Bombiscardovia apis: one gene and its partner. The protein of the gene in region 1 interacts with the protein of each later gene in a pairwise test. Links are inferred from orthologs where the notes say so. Each region holds a gene or a part of one and is shown in the gene's direction. Other genes may lie near its edges. The genes, in order: rpe and eno.

What was found.
Region 2: the proteins of rpe (region 1) and eno interact in binary tests that used the Escherichia coli proteins (3 or more experiments, as listed by UniProt). The link is inferred for Bombiscardovia apis from one-to-one orthologs.

What each region holds. Positions count from the first base shown.
Region 1 is NZ_AP026800.1:954,406-968,963, forward strand. The notes cover bases 5,072-7,927. They hold rpe (ribulose-phosphate 3-epimerase), read left to right. Parts: upstream 5,072-6,094; coding sequence 6,095-6,760; downstream 6,761-7,927. Other genes in these bases: rlmN (dual-specificity RNA methyltransferase RlmN), read left to right, coding at 5,072-5,127; lgt (prolipoprotein diacylglyceryl transferase), read left to right, coding at 5,176-6,084; R8377_RS03695 (CDP-alcohol phosphatidyltransferase family protein), read left to right, coding at 6,807-7,424; R8377_RS03700 (DUF881 domain-containing protein), read left to right, coding at 7,421-7,927. In the rest of the region: rpsB (30S ribosomal protein S2), read left to right, coding at 1-404; tsf (translation elongation factor Ts), read left to right, coding at 465-1,313; pyrH (UMP kinase), read left to right, coding at 1,475-2,233; frr (ribosome recycling factor), read left to right, coding at 2,278-2,832; R8377_RS03675 (phosphatidate cytidylyltransferase), read left to right, coding at 2,866-3,876; more of rlmN, read left to right, coding at 3,946-5,071; more of R8377_RS03700, read left to right, coding at 7,928-8,377; R8377_RS03705 (small basic family protein), read left to right, coding at 8,380-8,712; R8377_RS03710 (DUF881 domain-containing protein), read left to right, coding at 8,718-9,554; R8377_RS03715 (FHA domain-containing protein), read left to right, coding at 9,560-10,009; R8377_RS03720 (MerR family transcriptional regulator), read left to right, coding at 10,152-10,823; R8377_RS03725 (HAD hydrolase-like protein), read right to left, coding at 11,141-11,854; R8377_RS03730 (RNA polymerase-binding protein RbpA), read right to left, coding at 11,871-12,224; R8377_RS03735 (DEAD/DEAH box helicase), read right to left, coding at 12,312-14,558. UniProt on the Escherichia coli protein: Catalyzes the reversible epimerization of D-ribulose 5-phosphate to D-xylulose 5-phosphate.
Region 2 is NZ_AP026800.1:751,012-765,504, forward strand. The notes cover bases 1-2,791. They hold eno (phosphopyruvate hydratase), read left to right. Parts: upstream 1-643; coding sequence 644-1,939; downstream 1,940-2,791. Other genes in these bases: mfd (transcription-repair coupling factor), read left to right, coding at 1-534; R8377_RS02810 (FtsB family cell division protein), read left to right, coding at 2,031-2,618; R8377_RS02815 (DUF501 domain-containing protein), read left to right, coding at 2,649-2,791. Also shown: more of R8377_RS02815, read left to right, coding at 2,792-3,227; R8377_RS02820 (Ppx/GppA phosphatase family protein), read left to right, coding at 3,342-4,346; R8377_RS02830 (FKBP-type peptidyl-prolyl cis-trans isomerase), read left to right, coding at 4,591-4,998; R8377_RS02835 (GreA/GreB family elongation factor), read left to right, coding at 5,199-5,678; PAQR family membrane homeostasis protein TrhA, read right to left, coding at 5,758-6,654; R8377_RS02845 (sensor histidine kinase), read left to right, coding at 6,830-8,332; R8377_RS02850 (WhiB family transcriptional regulator), read right to left, coding at 8,425-8,700; R8377_RS02855 (FtsK/SpoIIIE domain-containing protein), read right to left, coding at 8,786-10,768; R8377_RS02860 (LCP family protein), read right to left, coding at 10,866-12,224; R8377_RS02865 (LCP family protein), read right to left, coding at 12,309-13,664; R8377_RS02870 (glycosyltransferase family 2 protein), read left to right, coding at 14,027-14,493. UniProt on the Escherichia coli protein: Catalyzes the reversible conversion of 2-phosphoglycerate (2-PG) into phosphoenolpyruvate (PEP). It is essential for the degradation of carbohydrates via glycolysis.

The sequences.
Region 1 (14,558 bases):
TTCGCAACATGAACCGCACCCCTTCGGCTCTGTTCGTGGTTGACATCAACAAAGAAGCTTTGGCAGTAGAAGAAGCACGCAAGTTGCAGATTCCTGTTATCGCCTTGGTTGATACCAACACCGATCCTGAGAAGGTTACCTATCCAATCCCAGCCAACGACGACGCTATTCGCGGCGTTGACCTGCTCACTAGCCTGATGGCTGATGCAGTGGCAGAAGGTCTGCTGGAGCGCTCCAACAAGGCTGTTAAGGCCGAGGAGACCGGCGACCAGCCGATGGCTGAGTGGGAGAAGGACCTCCTGGCTCAGAAGGACGAGAGCGCTTCCCAGAGCGGCGCTGAGTCCACTGAGGCTAGCAAGGAAGCAGCTCCTGCTGAACAGGCTCAGCAGAGCGAAGCCAAGTAAGGTTGAGATGTCTCTGGGGGCGGAAATCTCCGCCCCCAGTTGCTAATTAGAGGAGATAAGATGGCAACAATCACTGCTGCACTTATTAAGGAGCTGCGCGACCAGACCGGTGCCGGCATGATGGATGTAAAAAAGGCACTCACCGAGGCTGACGGCGACATCGAGCGCGCCAAGGAGATCATCCGTACCACTGGTATTCAGGCTGCTGGTGCCCGCGAGGGCCGTAAGGCTCAAGAAGGCCTCATCGCTTCTACTGTTGTAGAGGGTGGCGCTGGCCAGATTGGCTACGCCGTAGAGCTGAATTCCGAGACCGATTTCGTTGCTAAGACCCCTCAGTTCGTAGAGCTGGGCGAGGAAGTAGTAGCCGACGTTGCTAAGGCCGGTGCTACAACTGCTGAGGAAGCTGAGCAAGCTCAGTCTAAGGCTGGCACTGTGCACGAGACCGTCGAAGAAGCTGCTGCTCTCTTCCACGAGCACGTGAAGGTAGGCCAGTTCGCTAAGGTTGAAGGCCCTTGCGTAGAGGTGTACGCTCACCGCAAGTCCGTGGAGATGCCTCCGTCGATCGTTGCTGTTGTAGCAACTGATGAGGCTGGTGCTTCCGTAGCTCACGAGGCTGCTCTGCAGATTTCTGCTATGGGTCCCCAGTGGCTCAAGCGCGAAGATGTTCCTGCTGAGGTAGTCGAGTCCGAGCGTCGTGTGGCTACTGAAAAGTCACAAGCTGAGGGCAAGCCCGAGCAGATTATCCCCAAGATTGTGGAAGGCCGCATGAACGCTTTCTACAAGGAGAACGTCTTGCTCGAACAGCAGTACGTCAAGGATCCGTCCAAGACTGTAGGCGACCTCTTCAAGCAGGCTGGCGGCCAGATTCTGGCTTTCGCTCGTCTCGAGGTCGGCAAGGGCGAAGAGTAAATAACTACTTTTGCTCATAACTAGGGCCGCTTTTCCTGTACGGGGAAAGCGGCCCTAGTACGTTTTATGCGCAGGGCTTTCTTGTCTCAGTTCGAGGTTAGTCTGGTCTTTGGGTTGCTGTGAGTAGTAGCGCTTCCCGCCCTAGGTAAGAAAGGCATCTAATGACCTGCTCTGAGGTACGTGACGATCAACCTAATACACCGCGTAGAGTATTGCTGAAACTCTCAGGAGAAGCCTTTGGAGGCGGTGCTGTCGGTATTGATGTCAAGGTGGTCCAGCGTATTGCTCAAGAAATTGTAGTTGCCGTACAAAATGGTGTACAGGTGGCTATCGTGGTCGGCGGCGGTAATTTCTTCAGAGGAGCGGAGCTGAGCCAAGCTGGAATTGAGCGTTCTCGTGGCGATTACATGGGTATGTTGGGCACCGTTATGAACTGCCTAGCACTGCAAGACTTTCTCGAACAGGCTGGCCAAGCTACCCGCGTTCAAACTGCTATCACTATGGGCCAAGTAGCTGAGCCTTACATTCCATTGAAAGCCATTCGGCACTTGGAAAAGGGGAGAGTTGTTATTTTTGGCGCCGGCGCTGGTTTACCCTATTTTTCTACCGATACTGTTTCTATCCAGCGAGCACTAGAGATACACTGCGTAGAAGTCCTTATGGGTAAAAATGGTGTAGACGGTATTTACACCGCGGATCCGCGCAAAGATCCGCAGGCCTCTATGTTCACTCGCTTGAGCTACAACAGAGCCTTGGTCGACAATTTAGCTGTTATGGATGCTTCGGCTCTTTCTATGGCGAGAGACAACGCTATGCCCATCCGCGTGTTTGGACTTGAAGGCGCTGGAAACGTAACCCGTACCCTTCAGGGCGAAGAGTTAGGCACGGTGGTGTGCGCGCAAGAATCTGTTACCCGCTAAAGTCAGTAAAAGACAGTACATAAACGATAACAAGGAGTATTCTCATGGCAAGTGTAGTAGATCAAGCCAAAACGCAGATGGAAAAGACCTTAGAATCAACAAAGGAAAACTTTTCCGGTATTCGTACTGGTAGGGCTAACCCCTCATTTTTGAACGACATCGTAGTTGATTACTACGGCGCGCCAACCCCCATTAAGGCACTGGCTTCTATCTCAGTGCCGGAACCGCGTACTTTGGCTGTTACCCCCTTCGATATTTCTCAAGCGGCAGCAGTGGAAAAAGCGATTCGCGACTCAGACTTGGGGGTCAACCCCAGTCGTGACGGTAATGTCATTCGTGTCACTATGCCTGAGCTTACTGAGGAGCGGCGCAAGGATTACGTTAAACTCGCCAAGACCAAGGCTGAAGACGGTAAGGTGGCCCTGCGCAACATTCGTCGTAAGACTAAGGAAGGTATTGAGGCGAACGTCAAAGACGGCGAACTCAGCGAAGATGAGGGTGATCGTTTGCAGAAGGATTTGGATGCACTCACCAAACAAATGAGTACTCAAATTGACCAGTTGCTTGAGAGCAAACAAAAGGAAATTCTCGAAGTCTGATTTTGTCTTCACCCACGGGGTGTAACGCCGCAGATGATTACAGAGGAGACCATGAAGCAGCCGCAGCAAGACCAGACTAGTCCAACGCTTGATACCATCAACACACGCACCGGGCGTAACATGCCTCAGGCAATTGCTACTGGAGTTCTGCTGGTGGTGGTGATTTTGGGCTGCCTGTTGGTTAAACCTGATGCATTTATGCTGCTTATTGTCTGCTTTATGTCTCTGGGGTTGTGGGAGCTTAGGGTCGATTTTGCTACAGCAGGCTTAGATATTCCGATACTAGCTTTATGGGTGTGTTCGGCAGGCACAATATTGGCCATGTTTTATGGACGAGATCACGTGTTATGGATGGTAGCTGGTGTCTTCCTTACAGCTGTAATTGTTACTATCTGCGCGAGTTTCCAACATAGAGGCAGTAGACGGTTGGAACGCGCTGTAGCAAGCAAACTCAATTTTGCTGATAGTCTTCCCAACCAGAGTGAATCCGGCAGCATCACCGAGGGTAATCCTCCTGTAGTGCGTGTGAACAGCCGCTATGCTAATGTGTCTGTTTCCTTGCTGACGGTTGTGTACATCACTTTTTTGGCTAACTTGATAGTTTTGCCTACGACGTTTGGCGGTCATCCAGTTGCACACGGCCTTATTTCTGTGTTTTTGCCAGCGGTAAGCGATATTGGTGGGCTTGCTTTCGGAGCTTGGCTGGGTAAGCACAAGCTCTCACCTCGTATCTCTCCTAAAAAGTCAGTGGAAGGCCTTTTGGGTTCGATGGGTTTGTGCATCATTGCTGCTGGAGCTATTTTTGCTTGCACATATCCACGTCAGGAGTGGGCACAGATTTGGTGGGTGGCAGTGCTGCTCGGCGCTATGGTAGGAATTACCGGTACTTTTGGAGATTTATCAGCCTCGCTCATTAAACGAGATTTAGGTATTAAAGACATGGGGCACTTGTTGAAGGGCCACGGGGGAGTACTCGACAGAGTTGATTCCATCCTGATGTCAGCTCCCTTCATTGCAGGGCTTTTGTGGGTCACCGGTTTGTGAGACGCACACTAGCAAAAGTGAAAACACAATAACGTAATACCACCCACAGTTGCAGCAGAAAGAGAGCGCATGTCGGCAGCCGATCTTGTAGAACAACCAGAAACCGGGATCACTCCGGGAGTTGAAAAGGGTGGTTTCCGTGATGTTTTAGCACCTGATCATGCTCGCAGAGGCAAACCACCCCTGCACTTCGTTGATATGAGTCATGCTGAGCGCATCACCAGCGTTCAAGCCTTAGGTCTGCCTAAGTTCCGTGTACAGCAGTTGGCTAATCATTATTTCAACCACCTCAGCACTGATTCTCGTACCTACAGCGATTTCCCTGCTGCTAAGCGTGAAGAAGCTGCGCAACAATTTTTCCCTAACCTCATTACCGAGGTGACTCGTCAGGTAGCCGATAACGGCACTACGATAAAAACTTTATGGGAGCTCTTCGACGGGTCTCGTATTGAGTCGGTACTTATGCGTTACACGAAGCGTACCACTCTGTGCATTTCTAGTCAGGTTGGCTGTGGCATGGGTTGCCCCTTCTGCGCTACTGGGCAGCTCGGACTGACGAGAAACATGTCAACAGGCGAAATTCTGGAGCAGGTGCGCGCCGCTGCAGTCATGATGCGCGACGGGCAGGTGGCTGGTGGACCGGGAAGGCTTTCAAATGTGGTCTTCATGGGCATGGGTGAGCCGATGGGCAACTATAAGTCTGTCTTGGCGGCAGTGCGTCAGATGAGCGAGCTTCCTCCTGCCGGCTTTGGAATTTCTGCCCGAAGCATCACTATTTCCACTGTGGGAGTCGTTCCTGGTATCCGAAAGCTTACACAAGAGGGATTGCCGGTACGTCTGGCGGTCTCACTTCATGCTCCCAGCGACAAACTACGCGATGAACTGGTGCCTATGAACCGACGTTTCAATACCACTCAGGTGCTTGATGCAGCTCATGATTACTATTTGTCAAGTAAACGTAGAGTGAGTATTGAATATGCGCTCATGCGGGGTATCAATGACCAAGCTGAGCATGCCCAACTCCTAGCCAAGCGCCTCAATCATTATGGCGACAACTGGGTGCATGTGAACCCGATTCCGCTTAATCCCATTGAAGGATCTCGCTGGACGGCCTCAAAGCCCGAAGACGAGCAGCAATTCCTTGAGATTCTGCATCGAGCCGGTATCACCGCGACGCTGCGCGACACCCGCGGTTCCGACATTGATGGCGCCTGCGGTCAGCTGGCAGCGAAAATGACGAAGCAGGCTTAACGCGTTCGATGCGCGCAATCGTGTATTTGGCCGTATTATAGGAGCATGATGACCTACGCATACATACCCTCGCCACCGATTTCCACCTTCTCCATCGGTTCCTTCCCCATACACATCTACGCGCTCACGATGCTTGCAGCAATCGCCGTCGCAGCTTGGATGACTGCCGTGCGTTGGAAAAGGCAGGGGGGTAGTTACGAGCAAATTCTAGACATCACTATTTGCGCAGTGCCGGCGGGAATCATCGGAGCTAGGCTCTACCATGTTGCTACAACTCCTGAACGTTTCTTTGGGTCAAACGGCAATTTTTGGAACATTTTTAATCTGCGTCAAGGTGGCTTAGGTATTTGGGGCGCGGTACTTTTGGGTGGTCTTGCAGCATGGGCATGGTGCCGTCATAAGCATTACCCAGCAGCCATTCTCGGCGATGCTGTAGCCCCATCTTTACTCGTTGCTCAAGCAATTGGTCGCTTGGGAAATTGGTTTAATCAGGAGCTCTATGGTTCGCCCACTACCTTGCCTTGGGGGCTGAAACTCAACCAGACCGGTAGCGCACTTGGTGCCAAAGAGCAGTGCTACGATGGAGCAACTTGCCCAACGGGCACCCTTTTCCACCCAACTTTTTTGTATGAGATGATTTGGAATCTTATTGGTGCGGCTCTCCTAATTTGGCTGGGACGAAAGACAATCAACAAGCTCAAAGCTGGGTCGCTCTTTACTATATATATCATGTGGTACACAGCTGGTCGCACCTGGATTGAAGCCCTACGTATCGATTTCGCCCACGAGTTCTTGGGTGTGCGTATTAACGTGTGGGTTTCTATTATTGTCTTCCTTGTGGGAGCCTTCGCTTTTATCTTGGTCAACCGTTACGGCAAGAGCATTACCCTCCTATCCGAAAAGTTACGAACGATTACCGAACTCGAGCAGCGTCAGTCCGTCTCGCAGACCTCATAGAATGGAAGTTATGAATATTCAGATAGCACCAAGTATCCTGTCAGCCGACTTCGCCAACCTTGAGCGCGACCTGAACGCTATTTCCAGCGCAGACATGGTCCACGTTGACGTTATGGATCATCACTTTGTACCCAACCTTACCTTGGGCGAGCCTATCGTTAAGCGTATTTGCGAGGTGACTGATCTTCCGGTTGACGTCCATCTGATGATTGAAGATCCCGACCGCTGGGCGCCTGAATTCGCGAAGCTAGGTGTAGATTCGGTCACCTTCCACATGGGTGCCACACATGCCCCTGTACGCTTGGCCAGGCAGCTACGCGATATGGGTGTCAAGGCATCCTTTGCCGTGCGCCCTGCCGAGTCAGTAGAGCCTCTGTTCGACATTCTTGACGAGTTCGACATGGTGCTGGTCATGACGGTGGAGCCTGGCTTTGGCGGGCAAAAATTCCTTGATAACCAAATGGGTAAAGTACGCCGTCTGCGCGACCAAATCACAGCCCGTGGTCTAAATACGCGCATCCAGGTCGACGGTGGTGTCAGTGCCCAAACGGCTCACATCGTGGCCGAGGCTGGCGCAGATGTACTCGTCGCTGGATCTGCAGTGTATGGCGCAGATAATCCCAACCAGGCCATAGATGACATCCGTCAAGCTGCACAAGCAGCCTTCCGCGCTTAATCTGGCTGGTGAAGACGATGTTAAACCGACCACTTGCGAGACTGTTATGACTCACCCCATCATTGAGAGGTTTTCTCGCAGCAAGTACTCGCCTGACCCGCGAGATGTGATTTGGACAGTGCCCAATGTCATTTCCTTGCTGCGTATCCTCTCAATTCCGGTGATTGCCTATCTCGTGGCGCGTCGGCATTTGATTATTGCCTTAGTTGTCTTGCTTATTTCAGCGATTTCTGACGGCGTAGACGGCATTATCGCACGCAGATTCAACCAAGTCTCTAAGCTGGGGCAGATACTCGACCCTATAGCCGACCGCCTGCTCATTTTGAGCAGTGTGCTAGCACTCAGCATTGCTAATATTCTTCCTTGGTGGCTCTTGGTCTTGGTTGGCTTACGTGATGTACTAATGGGTATCTTGGTGCTGTGTCTAGCCCAGCATGACTACGGACCGCTTCCCGTACACTTCGCTGGTAAAACTGGCACAGCTGTTCTTATGCTGGCGATTCCTGCTCTTATTCTGGCTGATGCTTGGCATTCGCCCTTCTTCCAGGTACTCCACTTGATTGCTTTAGGAGCTGTAATTTGGGGAGTGGGCTTGTACTGGCTAGCCGGGTGCTTCTATGCTCAGCAAGGCATCGCGCTCATGAGGCAGGATGCCCGCCAATGAGTGAATCCAGTCCGCAGCCAGGTTCGTTCCCCGTTCCGGTGGAGCGCGCTCTGATACATCGGCGGGCTGTCTTTTCAGAACATACTGCGGGTTTGGGCAGCCACTATGCTAAAGACGAGAATGAACAGGTGCATTCTTCTGGCCGCCGTAGACAGGTATACGACGAGTCCTTGCGACTAATCGACGACCTTACGAATCGTCCAGTTGATCCCCTCTTCGAAGATGCTAGACTGATTCCTCACAGCCAGCGTTCGGCTCTTGCTGTTTGGACCAACCGTATCATTGTCTTTGTAATCTGCGTGGCTGTGGGGCTAGGCGTGGCATCAATTGTTCAGGTCCTCCACAAAGATCCACGGCAGAAGGTGCGTGAAAAGCTGATTGCGCAAATACAGACCACCAATCAGCGCTCAGACAGTTTACAAGGTCAAGTCAGTCAACTCCACGGAGAGATTGACCGGCTCACCGACCAAGTTGGTGCCAATACTGCCGGGAAAAATGCCTCTGACAACGACATTTTGAACGGCACGGTGGCCGTCCACGGACCCGGTATCAAGCTTACGATAACCAACCCAATTGTGAGCAAAGAAAGCAAAGATAAGAGCGAGCAATCTCGGGTAATTACTGACTCCGACTTGCAATGGTTTACGACTCAGCTGTGGTCAGCGGGTGCTGAAGCTATATCGATCAATGGAAAACGTATTGGTACTCAGACTTCAATTCGGCTGGCAGGGCAAACTGTTCTTGTAGGGACAGACTCGGTTCAAAGCCCTTATCAGATTGAAGCAATTGGAGACAGACAGCGCTTGAGCGATCATTTTGCCCAAGCTGATCAGCGCGATTATCTCAAGCAGTTGCGCGGAGTCAACATCACCTTGCAGATTTCATCTGCCAAAGATATTACACTGAAAGCAGCGGGGAATTCAGATTTATCGTATGCGAAGAGGAGCAAGTAGGCATGGCGGCTATATTAGGGCTAATCGTTGGGGTTATCGCCGGCATTTTTCTCCAACCAGATATTCCGGTTGCTCTTCAGCCTTATCTACCAATCATGGTTGTCGCAGCTTTAGACGCGCTCTTGGGGGCTGCTCGTTCCTATTTTGAACGCTCATTTTCCGATCGCGTCTTTGTGATTTCTTTTTTCTCTAACGTCATTACTGCCACCCTTCTGGTTTTCTTAGGCAATCAGCTGGGTGTGGGGTCCCAGCTTTCAACGGCCGTGATCGTGGTCTTGGGCATCCGAATATTCTCAAACGTGTCCTCTCTGCGACGATTCATCTTTAAGGGCTGATGCCAATGCCTTGGATTAAGAAGTTACACACTGATGCCGGTGATGAGCCGGTTCGCATTCCTCCGAAGGCCAAAGGTCGCATTCACGGTGGGGGAGATGACACTACTACCGGCTCATTCCCTGTAGTTCGGCGTAAGCCCGGACATGTGCTGGACGCACGTTTTAGCAGGGTTAAGGTGCTCACCAGCTTGTTGGTTGCTTTCTTGACAGCTTTGCTGGGCTTTGGCTATATGGTGCAGGTCAACAATACCAAGTCCTCCTACGAAGGTTTGAGCGAGGAAGAACTGGTACGCTTACTTGATGAAACTAGCACTCAGGTAGATAAGCTCGAAGAGCGTAAAAGTCAGCTGAGTCAGCAGCTCAGTTCCATTAAATCTTCTGCTGATAAACAACAGGAGGCTGCGCGTATTGCCCAGCAGAATGAGCAGAGTTCAGGGATTTTAGCAGGCCATTTGCCAGCCAAGGGCAAGGGTGTCACTATTACTATCGATGAAAGCGGCGATAGAATTGACGCTGCTACCATGTTCACAGTTATCGAAGAGCTGAGAAACGCCGGAGCAGAGGTGATTGCCTGCAACGATGTTCGTGTAGTGACATCAACCTATGTTAAAGATACGAAACAAGGTATTGACTTAGACGGAAGTAAGCTTCATTCTCCCTACGAATTCAACGCAATCGGAGACCCGGATGCCCTCCAGAATGCAGTACAAATCGCCGGGGGAGTGGGTTCTCGAATCAAGGTTCAATTCCACGCTTCTGTATCAGTTCAGCAGTCAAACAGTGTCAAAATTGACCAGATTCGTCTTCCTCAGCACTATCAGTACGCACAGACTGTAGAATAGGGCTTATGACAGAACCGATTCCTACCGCAGGTGAAACGACCATCATTGGCATGCCTGCTTTGCATATACCTGTAACTGCTACTGGAGATCGCCCACTGACGCAAGACGATTTGGACACTATCTCAGGACTGGCGCCAGGAACAGCGCTTCTCATTTCAACTAGGGGAGCGGTTTCTGGCTCTCGCTACTTGCTTGACGAAGATGAAGTCAGCGTGGGCAGGGATCCACAAGCGGACATCTTGCTTGATGATTCGACTGTGTCTCGCACACACGCGCTTTTTACCCGCCAAGGTGAGAACTATAGTGTGCGGGATTCGGGAAGTCTAAATGGTACTTATGTCAATCGACAGCGTGTAGACGAAGCTGATTTGCACAACGGTGACGAGATTATGATAGGGAAGTTCCGGTTAGTGTATTTCAACAGCTCAGCCTTGGCCCAAGTCTCTTCAGAATAAACATTGTTGTAATTTCTCTGTTGTCATTTGTAGTCGTTTGACGAGGATTGTCGAGCCCAAAGCCTGACATACTGGAATAGTCGTACACTGAGTACTAGAACGAACATAACAGAGCAAGTTAGACACAGAAGGGAACACGTCGATGGCTCTATCAAGCTCTCAAGACCTGCATTCGTCATTGTCAGCCTTGGGGCAGGCTGCGCAAGACAAGAACTCACAATACGCAGTTCAAGGACAGCTATTCTCCATGTCGGGAGATGAAAAGGTCACTAGGGGATACCGCGGTTCGGTAGCCTCTGAAGTTGCTGGTATCACATACCGACAGCTCGATTATTGGGCTCGCAAACAGATCATGGAGCCGTCCATCACACAATCACACGGCTCTGGTTCACGGCGTCTGTATTCTTTTAAAGACATCGTTATTTTGGCTGTATTAAAGCATCTGCTAGATATCGGCGTAAACCTGCCTAATGCTACTGCGGCAGTTGATTTCTTGACGCAGAAGTCGGTTGCACAGTTGGAAACTGTGACTATCGTGTGCGATGGCGACCAGGTGATTGACTGTCAGAGTTCTGATCAGCTCTTTGAAATTATGACTTCGGGCAAGGCTGTTTTTGCTATGGCGGTGGCCAGCATTTGGCAGCAGGTCCAGATGGATTTGGCTGAGGAAGATTACGTGGATCTCGACGAAGAGTCTGAGTTCTGGGGTAAGCTGCGTCGACCGCTGGAGGAGATGGCGATTGAGCGCCTGCGTCAGCGTATTGAGCGTCAGCAGGTTGAACACCGTGAGTTTGCATCAATGCACTTCGCATAAGCATTTGGTTGAGCACAAAAGCGCACACGCATCTTGCGGTGCGCTTTTGCATATCTGGCGTAAGATTGTGCCGAGCTCATGTGTACAGGATTGATGGGGGTGGTGTTGTGCGCCAGACAAGGAATAGGGCTGCGCTTTGAATTAAAAGTAATTTGACATAACGTACATTATCGGCGTTTGTGGGTGTGGGAGAACTGCGAGACAATCTTGTAAAGTGACGTTCTTGGCTCAGACTACAGAAAAGCCACGATACAGAAAAGCCACGGTACTGAAGCTGTACAACTGTATCGTGGCTTATCGTGACCGCCGAGGTCTTACTACTTAAAGTAACACTGAACGGTATCAGACAATGCGCTGACCTGATCGATTACATGATAGCAACCGTGTTCAGATAGTTCTTTATCTTCTGCATAGCCCCAGCCGCAGCCTAAACAATCTAAACCGAGCGCTCGAGCTCCGTCAGCGTCCGTCCAGCGGTCGCCGACCATCAGAGCCCGATCTCCAGCTTGTGTATCGAATTCAAGCTGGTCAAAGCCATACTGGATGACCTGGTCTTTGTTGCTGCGGGATGAATCTCGACTGGCGCCGAAAATATCATCTACCAAGGATGCGATGCCGAAATGTTCGCACACAGGTACTGCTTGGTATTCCGGCTTGCAGGTTGCGATAGATAAGCGATAACCCGCCTCCCTCAATGTTCTCAGCTGTTCTGGTATGCCTTCGTAGACAGTACAGCACAGCCGTCCTGGCACCATTTGCCCTGGATGATTAGGATCGTCAAAGGCTGCAATATCGTTGTAATACTTGCGATAAATGTCAATACCAGGCTGAATGAGTGTTTCATCTACGCCATTGATTCGTAAAGATTCTGCTATGGAAGGTCCAATAAAGCGGTGTAAAGCAGCTTCCGAAGGCACAGTAAGATTCAGCTCTTCAAAAATCTTGCGCACACAGGCCAAAATACCCGGGTCCGAAGCTGTCAAGGTACCATCTAAATCGAGTAGAACAATCTTTCGACCTGTAGGATTCATAATTTGGGCTATTACCTTACTCGTAGTCTGGGAACCAACCCTCGCGGTGCATCTTCAAACGCTTGTCTAAGACGACTTTGAGGTCTTCTTCGCTGCGACGCTCCATCAGCATGTCCCAATGGGTACGCGTTGGCTTACCGGCGTGGGCTTGCTCAATTTCTTCTTCATCTTCACCTTCACGCACGGCAATCTGACCGCAGCGGCACTCCCATTCGTCTGGAACTTCTGCACCGTCTGCGAGTGGCAGAATGGTACGGTGGCCGTTCGGGCAGATATAAGCTACCTCCCGGCGAGGAGCAAAATCGACGTTCTCATCGGACTCCAGTGATTTTGCGCCAATACTCATACCGCGAAGACTGCGTTCAGCCATACTTCCTCCATGTCAACATCGTGCATCATGCAACTACTTCCAAGCTACAGAACAGCTAGGACCTTGATATTATTCCCAAGCATTATTTCAGTCTACGCCCGTATAAGCCACAATACCGCGATTAATTAAATCTACAGCCTGTCGTGCGCGTTGGGCAAGTTCTTTCGAATCATTGTCCAGATACGGTTCAATCTGGCCAATCTGGCGCAAAACATCAGTCAACCGTTTGGCATTGCGCACGAAGTCACCAGCGGTTAAATCCGTACCTGCCAAAACACGCGCTAGACTCTCTCCCCCCGCCCACTCGTACATGATCTCAGCCAAGCCGAAATCGAGTTCCGGTAATTCTCTAGAGAGTCCGGCCTCCTCGCAAGCTAAAGCCACATTTTTCCAGATACCTTGCATATCTTCCGTGGCCACTGCCATACCGTCTGCTGGTCTGCCGGGATAGGTGGCTGTTCGGGCGCTCACCCCTCCCCTACGCGACTCGTAAACCAATCCTGAGACGACTCCGCACAGCTCTTTCGGTTCCAAATGATCGAGGACGCCACTGCGCAAAGTTTGGGCCAATACCAAGTCTTGCTCGCTATAGATGCGGCGCAACAGTTGGCCGTTCTGCGTCAGGCGGTAGTCGTTGGTCCAGCTGAAATTGTCTTCTGTCCCAATGTGGTTTTCCACCTGTCGTAGATAACCTAAGCGTAGCAAAATCTGGCATATCCTATCGAACTGCCGGGCAACTGATCCAGTACGTGAAGCATACCTATCTTGGGCGAGTTCCAATTCATGTCGCTCACGAATCCACCTGCGCATCCACTTCATGTGGTCTTGCAAATGCGCACAATCGCGGCAGGGATGCTCCTGCTCAGACTCTTTCAGTTCCGCAATTTTGTGTTCGAGAGAGGCATAGGCGTCACGACGTTCGGTTTCAGAGCTGAACACCATGCGTTTCAATGACCGCCGGCCCTTCTTTTGGGTACACGACAGAGAGTCCCGTATCAAAGCGAATTGCGCGATATCACCCTTGCTGCAGTGAGCCGCCTGCTCATAGCCGTTCATAGCCTCTTGGAGGCGTGCGATCTGTCCTTCAAGCTCGGCAGCAGACTCATTAGCTTCCCACTGCGCAAAGGAGTGTGCCAGGGTATTACGAGCAGTTTCATAATCGCTTGAATTAAGTAAGTTCACCGCCATGTTGAAAGTCGGTCGGAAACTCGAATGCAGGGGGTAGACGCGCTTACTGGAAAGGGACGCCATCGTTTCTGGCCTGAAACCCTGATGGTCTACCACAATCGCGTGACCGATGGAGTCTATGCCACGCCGCCCGGCTCGCCCCGTCAGCTGGGTAAACTCCCCGGGAGTGAGCGGGACATGGCCAGTGCCATCGAACTTTTCTAGCTTTTCGACAACAACACATTTCGCTGGCATGTTGATACCTAGAGCCAAGGTTTCCGTGGCAAAAACGGCCTTGACAAGACCTAGCTCAAAGAGGTGTTCGACCACCTGCCGGAAAAGAGTAATAACTCCAGCATGGTGTGCCGCAAAGCCTTGTTCTAGCGCGAATCGGAACTGTGAATAGCCCAGAGCCTGCAAGTCGCTGTGACTGAGTTGGCCTTGGACCATGCCGTCCACAATGCGCCGAATCCGACGGGCTTCATCATCTGTAGTGAGCTGTAGACCAGCGTCGAGACACTGCTTTACAGCTTGGTCGCATCCTGTGCGGGAGAAAATGAAATAGATGCCAGGCAGCATACCCATATAGTCCAGTTCGTCAATGACGGCCCAACGTTTAGGAGTGTGCCTGTTGGGTTGACGAGTTCCCCCGCCATCGCGTCGATTGCCACGGTTAGGCCTGCGGCGCCCCGGACGATCTCGATTGATGCGACGTTGAGCGAAGGAATCGAGCTGGCTGAGTCGTGAAACAAGAAAAGGATTGATCTTAAGCGATTGCTTCTTAGCCTCGCTGGAATTATAAAGATCAATAACTTCTGGCTCAGTTTCAGCGTCTGTTTGAATAATAACGTGCTGTTCCAGAGGAACTGGTCGCTTCTCGGAAACAACCAGTTTAGTTTTGCCTCGTACCGAAGCTATCCAACGCGAAAAATCCTCCACATTCGACACAGTTGCTGATAAACCCACAATTTTGACCGAATCGGGCAAGTGAATAATCACTTCTTCCCACACAGGGCCTCGGAAACGATCGGCTAGATAGTGGACTTCGTCCAAAATGACATACCGTAGTGCGCTCAATGTTGTCGAGCGTTCGTAGAGCATGTTGCGCAACACTTCAGTGGTCATCACGATGATGTCAGCATCGGCGTTAATCGAGGTGTCTCCGGT
Region 2 (14,493 bases), 210 kb from region 1 along the record:
CTCTACGTACGCATGGTTTCTCAGGCCGTTGAGGCTTATAAAGAGCCCGAACGCAAGGAGCCGGTTTCAGTCTCGATTGACTTGCCGGTGGAGGCTTCCATACCCGTTGACTATATCGATTCCGATAAGCTGCGGTTGGAAGCCTATCGGAAGTTGGCCACAGCCCGCGGTGAGCAGGACTTGCAGGAGCTGTACGAGGAGCTTGCGGACCGGTACGGCACACCGCCTGCCGAGTTTGAAACGCTCTTCTCGGTGGCCCGCCTGCGAGCCAAGGCCCGAGCGCTGGGTATTTCCGAGATTAACGGCCAGTCCAGCCGGGTGCGCATCAGCAAGATTGACATGCCCGAGTCTCTCCAGACGAGGATTGGCAGGATCTATAAGGGTTCGCGCTACCATCCAGTTACGCAGACCCTCCAGATTCCTGCGCCCTTCGCGGGCAGTCTAGGAGCTAAGCCTATGGATTCGGCAGAGATTTTGGCTTGGACCGACGAGCTCTTGGACGATTTGGCTTGGCAACACCAGCCGAAAAAGTAGTCAATAGAGCAAGTGTGAGCGCTCACATTATGGGAGCGTCCTTAGTCCAACAAAGGCACTAGTCTTGAGGGTGTTAGCACAACACAAGTTGTAACCGTAAGGAGAAGTTGTGGCAGCAATTGAAAGCGTGTATGCACGCGAAATTCTTGATTCCCGTGGAAACCCAACTGTAGAGGTCATTCTGCAGACTGAAGATGGTGCTGAAGGCCGCGGCCTGGTGCCTTCTGGTGCCTCCACCGGCGAAGCCGAGGCTTGGGAGCGTCGCGATGGCGACAAGAACCGTTACCAGGGCAAGGGTGTACTCGACGCGGTAAAGGCCGTTAACGAGATTATCGCCCCCAATGTCATTGGAATGGATGCCAGCGATCAGCGTAGCCTCGACGACACGATGATTGAGCTCGACGGCACCCCCAACAAGGGTAAGCTGGGCGCCAACGCCATTCTCGGTGTTTCCTTGGCTGCTCTCTATGCAGCTTCCATGTCTGCAGAGCTTCCGCTTTACCGTTACATCGGCGGCACCAACGGACACATTCTGCCCGTTCCTAACATGAACATCATGAACGGTGGTGCTCATGCTGATTTCGCCACCGATATCCAGGAGTACATGATTTCTCCTTACGGATTCGATTCCTACCATGAGGCTCTGCGCGCAGGCGTCGAGGTCTACCACACCCTGAAGTCTGTCTTGAAGAAGGACGGCTTCAACACCGGTCTGGGCGACGAGGGCGGTTTCGCTCCCAAGATGAAGTCCAACGAGGACTCCCTCAAGTACATCATGGATGCCATTTCCGCCGCTGGCTATGAGCCCGGCAAGCAGATTGGTGTTTCCCTTGACGTAGCCTCCTCCGAGTTTTACAACAAGGAATCCAACAAGTACCACTTCGACGGCGAAGACCGCGATGCCGACTACATGCTGGACTACTACCAGGAGCTCGTCTCCAAGTATCCGCTGGTCTCCATCGAGGATCCTTTCTCTGAAGAAGATTGGTCTGCTTGGCAGAAGATTACTGCTGCCATGGGCGATCAGCTCCAGTTCGTGGGCGACGACCTCTTGGTAACCAACCCCAAGCGTTTGGCCAAGGGCATTGAGCTCAAGGCTGCCAACTCTCTGCTGGTAAAGCTCAACCAGATCGGTACCGTTACCGAGACTCTGGACGCCATCGAGCTGGCCACCAAGAATGGCTTCACCTCCATGGTTTCTCACCGTTCCGGTGAAACCCCTGACACCACCATCTCTGACTTGGCAGTTGCTAAGAACACCGGACAGATTAAGACTGGTGCTCCTGCACGTGGCGAGCGTGTTGCAAAGTACAACCGCTTGCTGGAGATTGAGGAAGAGCTTGGCTCCACCGCTCAGTACGCAGGTTACAGCGCTTTCAAGGCCTGCAAGCAGTATATGAAGTAAGTCGGGACTGGTCAGACTCGGGTGACTGAGTCTGACCGATTCTCACTTTCTACGCCCGTGGCATGTCGAGTCGGCTGCCACGGGTATTTTTATGAGTATGACCAGAGCAAGTCTTCCGCATTCGCGGCGCAATGCACCAAGCAAGGGTTCTTCGCAGCCTAAGGACTCCAAGAGCCAGTCGCGCCGGCGTAGTCAGGGGCCCATATCCTTGTGTATTTCCCTGATTATCGTCTTTATTGGAGCTATTCAGCTGGTCTCAACCTTTCACACCTATGCTGTCAATCTTTCTGAGCTCAATGGTCTTAAAAATCAGCAGGCGGCACTCATATCCCAAAAGCGCGATTTAGAAAACGACATCGCTCGCTGGGATGACAATGCTTACGTTACAGCTCAGGCCCGAGACCGTCTAGGTTTCGTCTTTCCAGGTGAGCAAGCCATTCGCGTGCTGCATCCCGAGGCGGTGACTGGGGAGCAGCCCTCTTCAGCCCAGCGCAAGAGTGCCAATGAGCACAGTCAAGCCCACGCGCCTCTGCCTTGGTATCGAGAAATGGCCTATTCACTTAGTCGTGCCGACACTCCGGCCAATACGAAAACGCCTCAGGAGTCTAGCAGCGGTCAAGGAAGTGGACAGCAAGAATCTCTTCGTACTAGCAAGAATCAAGACCATTCGGGGGAGTAGACTATGAGAACAGACAGCCAAGAGCCGCAGATGGCACTGCCGCCAACCCGTATCGATGAGCTAATCAATCGAACGTTTGAACACCAAGCTAGTGAAGAAGACATTGACGTTGTACAAGCTCAGCTGGGCCGCTATCCGCGTGGCATCGTGGCGGTGGGTGCCCGTTGCGTTTGCGGTAACCCTTTAGCGGTTATAACTCGCCCTATGTTGCCCAAGGGAGTGCCCTTCCCTACGAGCTGCTATCTAACTTCACTGGAAGCAGTAAAAGCCATCTCTCGCCTTGAAGCTGATGGTCTCATGAACCAGATGAACGAGGAGCTAGCCAGCAGCGAAGAGCTCCAGCAAGCTTATCTGCGTGCCCATCACACTTACTTGGCTTTCCGCCATGCTCTTGCCCTGCGATTAGGCGACGACGAGAGCCATATCGAGGGCATTACGGCCGGTGGCATGCCCAACCGGGTCAAGTGCCTACACGCGCTTAGTGCCCAGTCACTAGTCATGGGCCCGGGAGTCAATCCCATTGGTGACCAGGCTTTAGCTGCGGTCCGTGATCAGTTTGATCCGCAAGTTTGCCGTTGCGCCCAACCTTGGCCCTTGATCCGGTCATAAGCATAGGCGGTGAGGCTGCGTGCAGAAGGGGTGCGCTGCGAACCGCTTGCGATCAGGCTGCTCTATGGTGTGCATGCTGAGTGAATTGTGGTGAGGAAAGGATTTCGTACGTTGATGGATGCTGTAACGGTTGCAGGAATAGATTGTGGAACCAACTCTATTCGTTTGATGCTGGCCCAAGTCGACGAGAGCGGTTTGCATCCGCTGTGCCCGCGGACCATGCGTGTGGTGCGCTTGGGGGAAGGAGTCGACCGGGAGCACCGCTTCAGCCAAGCCGCCTTGGATCGCACCTATGCTGCAGCCCATGAGTTCGCAGACATCTTGAAAGAATACCAAGTAGAGGCCTTGCGTTTTGTAGCAACTTCCGCCAGCCGCGACGCCAGCAATAAGGACGAATTTGAAGATGAGATCGAGAGCATTTTGGGCGTTCGACCTGAGGTCATTTCTGGAAACCAAGAAGCGCAGTTGAGCTTTTTGGGAGCGGTGAGCGTTTTAGAAGCCAAGCGTCAGGCCGCTGCGATGCCCAATCCTCCCTACTTGGTTGTGGATTTGGGAGGCGGCTCAACCGAGCTGGTGGTCGGCGGAGATGGGCGCGCTGAGCCTATTGACCAAGCGCAGGCCGGCTATTCGATGGACATCGGTTCGGTGCGGATGAGTGAGCGCCACCTGCTGAGTGATCCCCCAACCCAAGAGCAGATTAACCAAGCTCTTATTGATATCGACCGCAACATTGACCAAGCTTTCCAGGCAGTCCCTGTGCAGAAGGTCCAAACGCTGATTGGCGTGTCTGGTACTGTTACGACGATGAGTGCGCTGGCCTTGGGACTCGATTCTTACGATAGGGATGTGGTCGACGGTGCTCAGGTGCGCGTGAGCGATGCTCAAGAGGCTAACCGGCGAGTGTGGGCTATGAGCAGGCAAGAACGCTCTGAACTTAAGACCATCCATCCTGGTCGTATTGATGTGATTGGCGGGGGAGCATTGGTGTGGAACCGCTTATTGGAGCGCCTACGGCAGGAAGCTCCGGGCTTGAGCTCTTCCTATGTTGCCAGTGAACATGGGCTGCTAGACGGCATAGTGCTCGACCTTGGGCGACACTTATTGGGACACCAATCTTAATAAATTCCGGGCAGTGGGGTATAGTAATCCCGTAGCTAGTTGACTAGTTGGCCCCGGTGGCGGAACGGTAGACGCAGCGGACTTAAAATCCGCCGCTGTAACAGGCGTGTGGGTTCGATTCCCACCCGGGGCACTCAGCGCTGAGGCGCACCTTGTGTGCGTGTAAGCGGTAAGAATACACGTAATTGCTAAAATAGTTTCTGAGTCCACAACTAGCGTTTGGCCCAAGAGCTCGGAGGATGATATGACAGAACAAAGCATGCCTAAGGTCAATGCTGCCTTTGGTGCTTATCCAACCATCGAATTCGAGGGCGCTGCTCCTCAGGGTTTGCGTGTGCAAGAGCTTGTAGAAGGCGACGGGCCTCTGGTTCGTAAGGGAGACACCGTTACTGTGAACTATCACGGCGTGGTCTGGGGTGGCGAAGCTCCTTTCGATTCGTCTTTCGACCGCCATCAGCCAGCAAGCTTTGCCATCGGTGTAGGCCAAGTTATTAAAGGCTGGGACCAGAGTGTACCAGGTCACAATGTGGGTTCACGACTCTTGGTTTCGATTCCTCCGGAGTATGGCTATGGCTCTCGTGGCGTGCCTCAGGCAGGTATTGGGGGAGACGACACGCTCGTCTTCGTTGTCGACATCATATCGACGCGTTGACGCTCTGACTGACTTGCGCCGGTCGGATCCGGCGCTTTCTTATATGTACAACTTGCAGTTAGACCTGCTATAGTTCAGCCTATTGGAGTTATTCGTAGGTCGACATGTGGTAAGACTAGCGGCAGATGAAAGCAATCCAAGAAGATAGCGAGTGTGGTTGGGAAATACTTGCAGACTCGTGAAGGTACAAGGAGGATGTGATGGCAGAGGAAAAGACGATTCTGCTCACACAAGAAGCATACGACAAGCTTGAAGATGAGTTGAAACATCGCCAAGGTGAGTATCGTGATGAGATTACCGAGCGTATAGCTGCGGCTCGCGCAGAAGGTGATTTGAGCGAAAATGGTGGCTACCAGGCCGCTCGCGAGGAGCAAGGTAAGAACGAGGGCCGTATCAACGAGCTCATTGTGAAGCTGCGCAATGCTAAGATTTTGAAGGCCCCCAAGGCCGGAACGGTTGGCAACGGCTCTATCGTGACTCTCGATTTAGCTGGCAACGAGATGGCATACGTGTTGGGATCACGCGATATCGCCGTGGCAACGGACTACGAGGTTATTAGCCCCGAGTCTCCCATTGGTGCCGCAATTATGGGTCACAAGAAGGGCGACTCAGTCTCCTATAAGACCCCGAACGGTAAAGAAATTGCCGTAACGATTAAGGATTCGCAGCCTCTACAATAGGTGCGGATATACATAAGAGGCCGGCGGCTTCACCTGTTACAGGTGGAACACCGGCCTCTTAGCTGTTCATCTGCCGGGTTTACATTAGGTGGCAGACCACCAAGTAGATAGCGACGACATGGCAGGCGTATCCTGCAACGGTTCCGCAGTGGAAGATTTCGTGGAATCCGAAAATTCGCGGCCAAGGATCGGGCTTGCGAAGAGCGTAGACTACGGCTCCAGCAATATAACACACTCCGCCAGCGATGAGCAGCCACACAACCGCCGGTCCTGCTGACGGTGACTTCCAGAAAAGGTCGAGGAAACCCACTCCTGCCACACCAAAGATGACGTAGACGGAAGTGTAGAGCCAGCGGGGTGCTGAAATCCAAATCACGTGTATAAACATGACGACGACAGTTGCCGACCATATGCCTATTAGAATAATGCGTCGCCAGAAGGGGTCAAGGGCAAATGAAATAGGAGTATATGTACCGGCAATCAGAAGAAAAATATTGACATGGTCTAAGCGCCGAAGCACGTCGGTAACCCGTGGCGACCAGTCGCCCAAGTGGTAGAGGGCGGAATTGCCGAAGAGCGCTAGCGAGCAGACCATAAATACGGCGCATGCCCACTTGAGGCCGGCTCCAGGGCTAATGCAGATAAGGACGATACCAGAAGCTAGGGCTAGGGGAGTGGCTACGGCGTGAATCCAACCGCGCAGCATGGGCTTTGGGCGTCCGTGAACGTCGAGACGCACCTTGCGCTCAAGCTCTTCAACGGGCAAGCCCTCGATTTTTGCAGCTTTGAGTTCTGCTTTCTCGACTATACGTGTGGACCGGGCCTGGGCCTTGGTGCGCACAGCTGCCGCCTTGGCTTTCAAATGCATCTCTCGAGCAATTTGCGCCTGCTCGCGGGCAGATAAAAGTTCTTGCCTGCGTTGCTCTCGTTTGGCTGCTACAAGTGGGTCTACCGACTCGTTAGGCTCTTGCGACATGATGCTCCTTATCGGACTACCTTGATCGTAGAAGCGTGCTGTAACTCCTTTTATTCCTTTAGTCTATCGCTAGGGCCTTATCCTGTCTGTTCTTGTCTCTAGTGGTGTGCGTATTCAGCTCGCTTTTCCCCGAGCGCAAGCTGTGTTGTGGCGCTGACTCGGCTATGATATAACTATGGCTGATTTTTCTGAGATACTCACTTCTTTTTCTGACTTTAACGAGAACGACCGTGAGTGGCTTCATTTGCTGGTGGCCGATTGGCAGGTCATCGCAGATTTAAGTTTTGCTGACTTGCTGCTCCTGCTCAAGCGTGAAGATGGTCGCTATGTGGTGGCTGAACAATGCCGGCCTTCTACGGTTATGTCTCTGCGCACCGAAGATGTTGTGGGCGATCTAATCCCTGAGGACCGCCAAGCCGAGCTTGATACTGCTATGGAGGCTAAGACTGTCTTACGCTCCAATAAGATGCGAACGGTAGGCAAGGCCACGGTGTGCGATGTATATGCGCCCATCCGCCATCAGGGTAAGACCTTGGGGCTAGTGGCGAGGGAAACCAATATGGCGACTAGGGAGTCGAACGGCCGTTATGAGAGTGAGAGCATCAACGCAGGTAAGGCTCTTTTTGAAATGGTCACCCGGGGGCAGTTCCCCTATTCGGATTCGGTGATGAATCAGCGGCATAACGCTCGCGTGGCCGACGGTTTTATCGTCCTCACTGCGGGTGGTATTGTGCGTTATGCTTCGCCCAATGCCATTTCGTGTTTTAGACGTCTTGGTTCTGTCGAGACTATGCCAGGCCAGTACTTAAGTGAGATTGGTACCTCACTTATCCGTCAGAATGACCCCCTGCCTGATTCATTGCCCTTGGTACTCACCGGCAAGGCAGCTGTTGATTCTGAATTAGTGGTTAATCGCTCGGCAGTATCTATGCGCTCATTGCCGCTGTATGGCAAAGATGGACGCATCGGCGGCATTGTCTTGTGCCGCGATGTAACTGAGCTGCGTCGGCGTGAGAAGGAACTGCAAACCAAGGATGCCACTATATCTGAGATTCATCACCGGGTGAAGAATAACTTACAGACGGTGTCAGCCCTGCTACGGTTGCAGAGTCGGCGGACCAAGCAGCCCGAGGTGCGCAAAGAACTTGAGGAAGCTCAACGCCGTGTGCAGACGATAGCGGTTGTACACGAGGGATTGAGCCAAACGGCAGATGAGATTGTCGATTTCGACAAAGTCATCGCCAACCTTCTCAAGTTGAGCGTGGATTTGGCTACGACTGCTGACCAGAAAATTTCGATTTCTTATATCGGCAAGTTCGGTATGATGCCTGCCCAAGATGCAACCCCGCTCTCGCTTGTTTTGACTGAGCTTATCAACAATGCAGTCGAGCATGGCTTTGAGGGGCGCAAGGAGGGGCATATAACCATCTCTGTGGGCCGCGGGGGAGACAACCTAAATGTGGTTGTTGAAGATGATGGTAACGGTTACGACAGCGAATCTAGGGCAGGTGTGGCACGCACGTCTGGCTCTGGTTTGGGTACGCAGATTATTAGCACTTTTGTGACCAACGATTTCGGTGGCACTGTGCGTTGGGGGCCGCGGCGTGATGGTGGCACTCGTGTGGTCATCAATATTCGGCTCCGCGTAGCTCAAAAAGCTAGCGAGAAAAGTCGCTAAGGAGATAAGCAGGAGGGAGGGCCGATGTAAACCGGCCCTCCCTCCTGCTTGAATTTGTATATGAGTGCTAATAGCGAGCACTTCTACTTTGCTTAAACCTGTTGCATAGCCTGCGTGCGGCGGGCACGCATGGCTCTACGCTTCAAAGCCCTACGCTCATCTTCACTCAGGCCACCCCACACGCCGTAATCTTGGTTGGTGTCCAGAGCACACTTCAAACATGCATCGATAACTTCGCAGGTACGGCAGACGGCCTTGGCCTCTTCAATCTGCTGGTACGCTGCTCCAGTATTACCTACTGGGAAGAACAGCTCCGGATCCTTGTCTCGGCACGCTGCCTTGGCTCGCCAATCAAATGCGCTGCTCATGCTGATGTAACCCCTACCTTCCGCCAGTTTTACTGGTACTTCAGTTCATTCACTTATTATAGGGAACCACGATTAGCGCAACTTTTCAAGACTTTAGGGAAAAATTAGTCTGAGAGCACTGGATCAACTGAGATTTACCCTGCTTAATGAGCACAGCACGACCGGCGATAGAAGCAACATTACTGTCTAAACGCTGTACAAGAGGGCTAGGAATGCCTGCCATGAGATCGTCGGCCCGTTGGCCGCTGGGGAAGATAATCTGGGTTGGAAAGCGTTCAGGCTGGCGCAAGTACCGTGTAGATTCAAGACTCACTAAGACCGTGCGCGCAGGATCGGCCACGGCCTCTTGCAAACGTGTTGCCAGCGGGTCTTGGTTGAAGGGGTCCATCAGGTCATCTGCGCCGTCTAGCAGCCAAATCGAGCGAGGTGCTAGGGGAGGGGCCAAGGCTTTCTGCCTCGCCACCCGGGCTTTCCCGATACCAGCCGGCTCTCGTCGGGGAGGTACTCGTATTTGCCGATGCTCGGCCGTGCGCCCAGTACAGTCACTATAGGTCAGATGTAAGGCCTGATGTAAACTGGTTTGCGCAGCCAACCCAGCAAGTTGTGCGCACATAAGCTGTAAAAGTGTCGTTTTGCCTCGTCCCGCAGCACCGATAATAGCGATGTTACCGTGCAGAGGCAGGCAGCATGGTTCGAGGCGGACTCCATCATCGGCTAATCCTAAGACCAAGCAAGGGTTGCCATTCTTCCAAGTGATGAGCGATGAGAGGCTGTCTCGACAACTGGCAGACAAGACTTTCGGCAATGCAGGGGTAAAGAGGGCTGTGGCTGGTTCTATCGCACTAAAGTGGGCAGCGATACAAATGTGTTCAACGAGCGCATCAGGATTTGCGCAATAGGCGCAGCGGAAAGCCTTGAGCTGGTCCCCGTCGCTATACAAGCCAACTCCTGGCGTATGAGGGCTTATCTGGGCTGCGCAGGATGTTCCCAAGAGTTCCTTGGATTGCAAACTGTCTCGCACCCGTAAGCTAATGCTCAAATTCATATTGGCCTTCATCTGCGTACTAACCTGGCCCATGGGATTTTGCGTGCATGCCACAAGATTCATGCCCAAGGAGCGGCCCAGCGAAGCTAGCTGCACCAAATGATCCATATAGTCCGGAAGTTGTTGTCGCAAGGCTTGGAATTCGTCGATAACCACCATCAAGCGAGCGGGTGGGCAAGGCAAGTCGGCTGTGCTAGAAACTCCCTCGTTTGCCACTAGTTGCTCCCGGCGTTTGAGTTCGCGCTCAATGCCATCGATAGCCCGCGCCGCCGCCTCAAGGTTCAAATCCGAAACTGAACCTACGGTATGGGGTAGCCTGCTTAACTGGCTAAAGGCTGATCCGCCCTTAAAATCTAAGAAAATGAAGTTGATAGCGCTCGGAGGTAGTTTACCTGCAAGAGCCAAGCACCAATCTTGTAGTAGCACCGATTTACCTGAACCAGTTGTGCCCGCCACAAGCGCGTGGGGGCCCTGGCGGGGAAGGTCAAGTTCGAAACTGCCTTCCGAAGCGCTACCTAGCTTTACACTGTACCGGTCAGGATCGTCCCCTCCATTGTGCGCTTGACTGTCTTGCTTCAGCCATTCTCCTACGATGCCCTGCCACAGAGCACCACCCTGGGGCACTACTTGAGAAGCAGCAAGCAAACTTTCTACATCGCTGACCGGCAGTTCGCCGAGTTGTGCAAGCAGAGCTTCATCTTCTTGTGCCTCATGGGGTAAGGGTGAGTGCAAAGTCCGGGGAGTGCCTGTACGAGTTCCGCCATTGCCTGTCTCCTGGCGTTGGTTGAGTATTTGTACCAGACTCATAGCAGCGGCCGCCAAAACGCTGGGAGCCAATAGTGCAGCGTAGAGCCAATTACCTTGAGCGCCCATTAATACAATCATGCCGACTTGAGCGAGAATAGGACTAGTCTGCGCAAACATCGTGAGACGGGCCAAGCGTACTCGCACCCGCTCTTGAACTTGGCTAGTATTGGTTTGTTGACCTGAAGAGGCGGTAGAGGTCTGTGGGGTACGTGTCATAAGCCTTATTGTGGGCTAAACGATTGATGAATACCAACCAGCAGAGGCAATGTGGTCGAATGTGAACAAGGCCTAGAATTGCGGGAAAACGCTTGTGCTACATGCCCCCCACGGTACCGGTTTCGTGGGTACCGTCGTTGAGCTGGGTAAAGAGGTCCAAGTTGCGCTTAGCGTCGAGTAAGACAGTAGAGCCCAAGCCGCCGGGGTAGTAGTCTGGATCGGTCCAATACACGGAACCGTTCACGCCTTTTTCGCCAGAGGCATCGCGGAAGGCGAGCACCATGCGGGCAAGAATCCAAGGATTGGTGCTTTCGTCTACAATAACCGCTCCTAGCGATGCTTTGGCCAGATTTGAAACATGCGAAGGATTGACGAGACTCTTGGGAGAAGCTGCCTTTTGAGCAATGGCGGCAATCACCTTGCGTTGGCGTTCGGCTCGGCCGAAATCGCCCTTGGGGTCGGCATAGCGCATACGGGAGAAGGCCAAAGCAGTGCCACCGTCGGCATCATGGCAGCCGGCGGTCCAATTCAAACCGGAATAAGGATCGTCGACCGTCTGGTCGTAGCACAAGTTCACGCCTCCAAGAGCATTGACAACACCTTCTAGACCGCCAAAGCGAATAAGTACGGCATGGTCGATTTTGTGTCCAGTAATAGCTTCCACTTGGCTGGTCAGTGCCCTGTATCCGCCCAAATTTGCTGCGGCGTTAATCTTCATTCCCTCGCCGTTGACCGTTACCAAGGAGTCACGGGGAATGGAAATAAGCGAGGCTGCGCCGTGGCGGGGCTTGGTCAGTACTAAAATGGTGTCGGTGCGGAATCCTGGAGCATCGTCATAGGTGCCGGTACCTTCTGTGCCGTCGCGCTCGTCTGATCCAAGAATAAGCCAGCTGGTAGCAGTGCCCGAAGCCATGTCGGTCAGCATATCTTTGTGCTGGAGCTGCTTGTCAATCCAAGACCAAGTGCTCACCGCGCTAAAAGCACCTACAGCCAAAATCAAGACCAAAACTGCAGCCACTATCTTGCGGGCCCTATGCTTATGCGGCTTGCGAACCGCTGCTATCGATTGCGGACGCTGCCCTGAGTTATAAAGGGCTGCCTGGTGCGCTGGTCGGCTAGGAGCTGCTTGGCGAGAGGAGCCGCTAGAGCGTCGGGCTGGCTGCTGCACTCGTGCCGCTTGCGCAGGTGCTATCTGAGGCCGTCCGGAAGAGCGCCGGGGCTGAGATGGAACCTGGGCAGGTTGGCTGGCATGCTTGCCCGAATCGGGCGAAAAGCTGGGCAGTGTACGCGAAGGCTGGGCCTGCGAATTGGAATGAGTCCGACTACTTCTTGGACTGCTGTGCTCGCTTGAGGATGGTGCAGGGGAGGTGCCTCTCTTGCTGCGCTGTGAGCTTCCGGTGGGTAGGAAGGAGGGCGGCTTCTGATTGGGCTCTTTGCCCCGCTCTCGCTCACTCATCAGCTTCTATCCTCTTTCTCTGTTTCCCCGTATTCTCCTAGCATCAGACTTACATATTCGTCTGATGCGCCGGAGTATCTCCAACTATTTCTGTGCAGGAACAGCACATACAGTAGTGGAAAGGTAACGATCTGCAATACCGATGTATTGCCCAGTGTTGGCATCGCGAATTGTGCCATCCTCGGGGTCAACGGTGCCACCAGTAACCGGATCAATGAGCTGATCGCCTTGGTGTATAAGACCGGTCTTGGGATCTGCTTCCGGTTGAGAGGCGCTAGGCGAGACAGCAGCTGCGTCTTCGCTATTCGCATCGGGCGTTGTTGATTGGTTAGCTGATGTGCTGTTGTCGGGGGAATGGTCCTTATATATATGCTCATCAGTTAACGGCTTTTCGGCCTTGAGTGTATCCCACACGTCTTGAGCTTCCGAAGCCCAGACCACGCGGGCTAGCGGATTGAGCGGATCGGGCTTAACCGGGAGCGTACGCGAATAAATGTGGGAAGAATTTATACTCTTCAAAGAATCCGCTAAACCATACAGGGTTGTAATGCTGCCTAAATCTTCTGAGAATTGCAAAGCATTTAACGAGGTTTTAGCCAGCTGATACATGCTTCCGAAGTTGGAATAGATATTATTGTGTTGGGCTTGATTCATTAAAGTTTTAATCAAATACTGCTGGCGGGTGGTACGCATAATATCCGAGCCGTCAGTACCGGTGCCGTGGCGCATGCGGGCGTATTGGGTGGCGTTGGTGCCATCGAGATGCTGCAAGCCTTTGTGGAGATCAAGACCGGTGTAGTCGTCTTTAGTATTGACAGGAATGCATATGTCGACACCGCCTAAGGCATCAATCATATCTTTCATACCGTTAAAATCGGCGACGACAAACTGCTGAATATCCAAGCCGGTTAAAGCATTGACCGCAGTTAAGGAGCAGGAGGCAGCAGAGGCGATGTCGCCGCCTTCTTGGTAGCCGGTAGCAAAGATGGAATTAAACATGACATACGGGCGGGCGGGAATCGTGGTGCCCTTGCTGGTTACACAGGCAGGAGCATTCACCATAGAATCTCGAGGGATGGGAACCATATTAATGTAGCTACGGTCTGCTGAAATTTGCGCCACGATTGCTGTATCCGACTGATGGTTGCCGGCATCTTCTAAATCTCCGCCACCAATAGCGGCATTTGCGGCACCTTCTCTCGTATCTTGGCCTAATACCAAAATATTAAGAGTTTTCCCTTTGTAAATATCTTCCGGGTCAGTGGTTTTGTTGCCGGGAACAAGTGGAATTTTAGGAACTTTATGTAGGCTGCCCATTGTTTCGATAACGGCTGCTGCTGCAAAGGAAGAGGCGAAAGCTAATACAGCGCAGATGCTGATGAGCACGCCATTACGCACACGGTGAGACACCTTAAAGCCGAGCGAGTGACGTGGGCCCATGCTCGCTTTGCCTCTAATGTTGGGTACACCGTGGCTGTCTTTCTTGTGTGAGGTCACGTTTGCGCCTTCCTGACCACTCCAGTAGAGTTCACCGTTGCTGTGCGCGAAGACGAACAGGCCCAAACATGGATGCCTTCAGCGCTTATACATCAGCTAATTGTAAGTCCTGCGGTATCCAGTTTGCTGATTTTGACTGGTAAAAGTGCCTCATTTGGCGTCTTTCAGAGGGCTGAGCCTCCTAGAAAAGTCGCTAAAACCCTAGTCCTGCAAGGTGCTTTGTGGGCTAAGGGCGCGAATGTGAAAAATGTGCAAGAAACGAGTACAGAGTTTCGTACGGTAGGGTCTTGCGTAGACTGGATTCTATGAATTCGTCCACTTCAATAGTTACTGACGTTCAACAGGTCCTCGCCGGCGCTATAGCTGCGCGACCCCAGTCGACCCGGCAAGAGGTGGACTCGTCGGTGGCTGCCGTCATTACCGCCCAGGCTGACATGACCTACTTGCCGCAGACCTTGAGCGCGGTTTTGGCTCAGCAGCTGCTACCGGCAGTCATTGTGATTGCAGACTGTTCGGGGGCCACCAGCGAGCCTTTATCATCTCGCATTCATCTCGAGCCCATTGCCGGCCGCCCACAGACCCTACGCTATGTTGATGTCGAAATAGTTCGCGCCCACGGTGCCTCCTCCTTCGGCGACGCTGTTCGCAAGGCTTTGGGTTACGCCCATCTGCCTCAGAGCGTACGGGCCCTATGGCTTCTTCACGACGATTCAAAGCCCTTAGACAAGCATTGCCTAGAAGCGCTGGCCGAAACATGGCGCGACACGCCGAC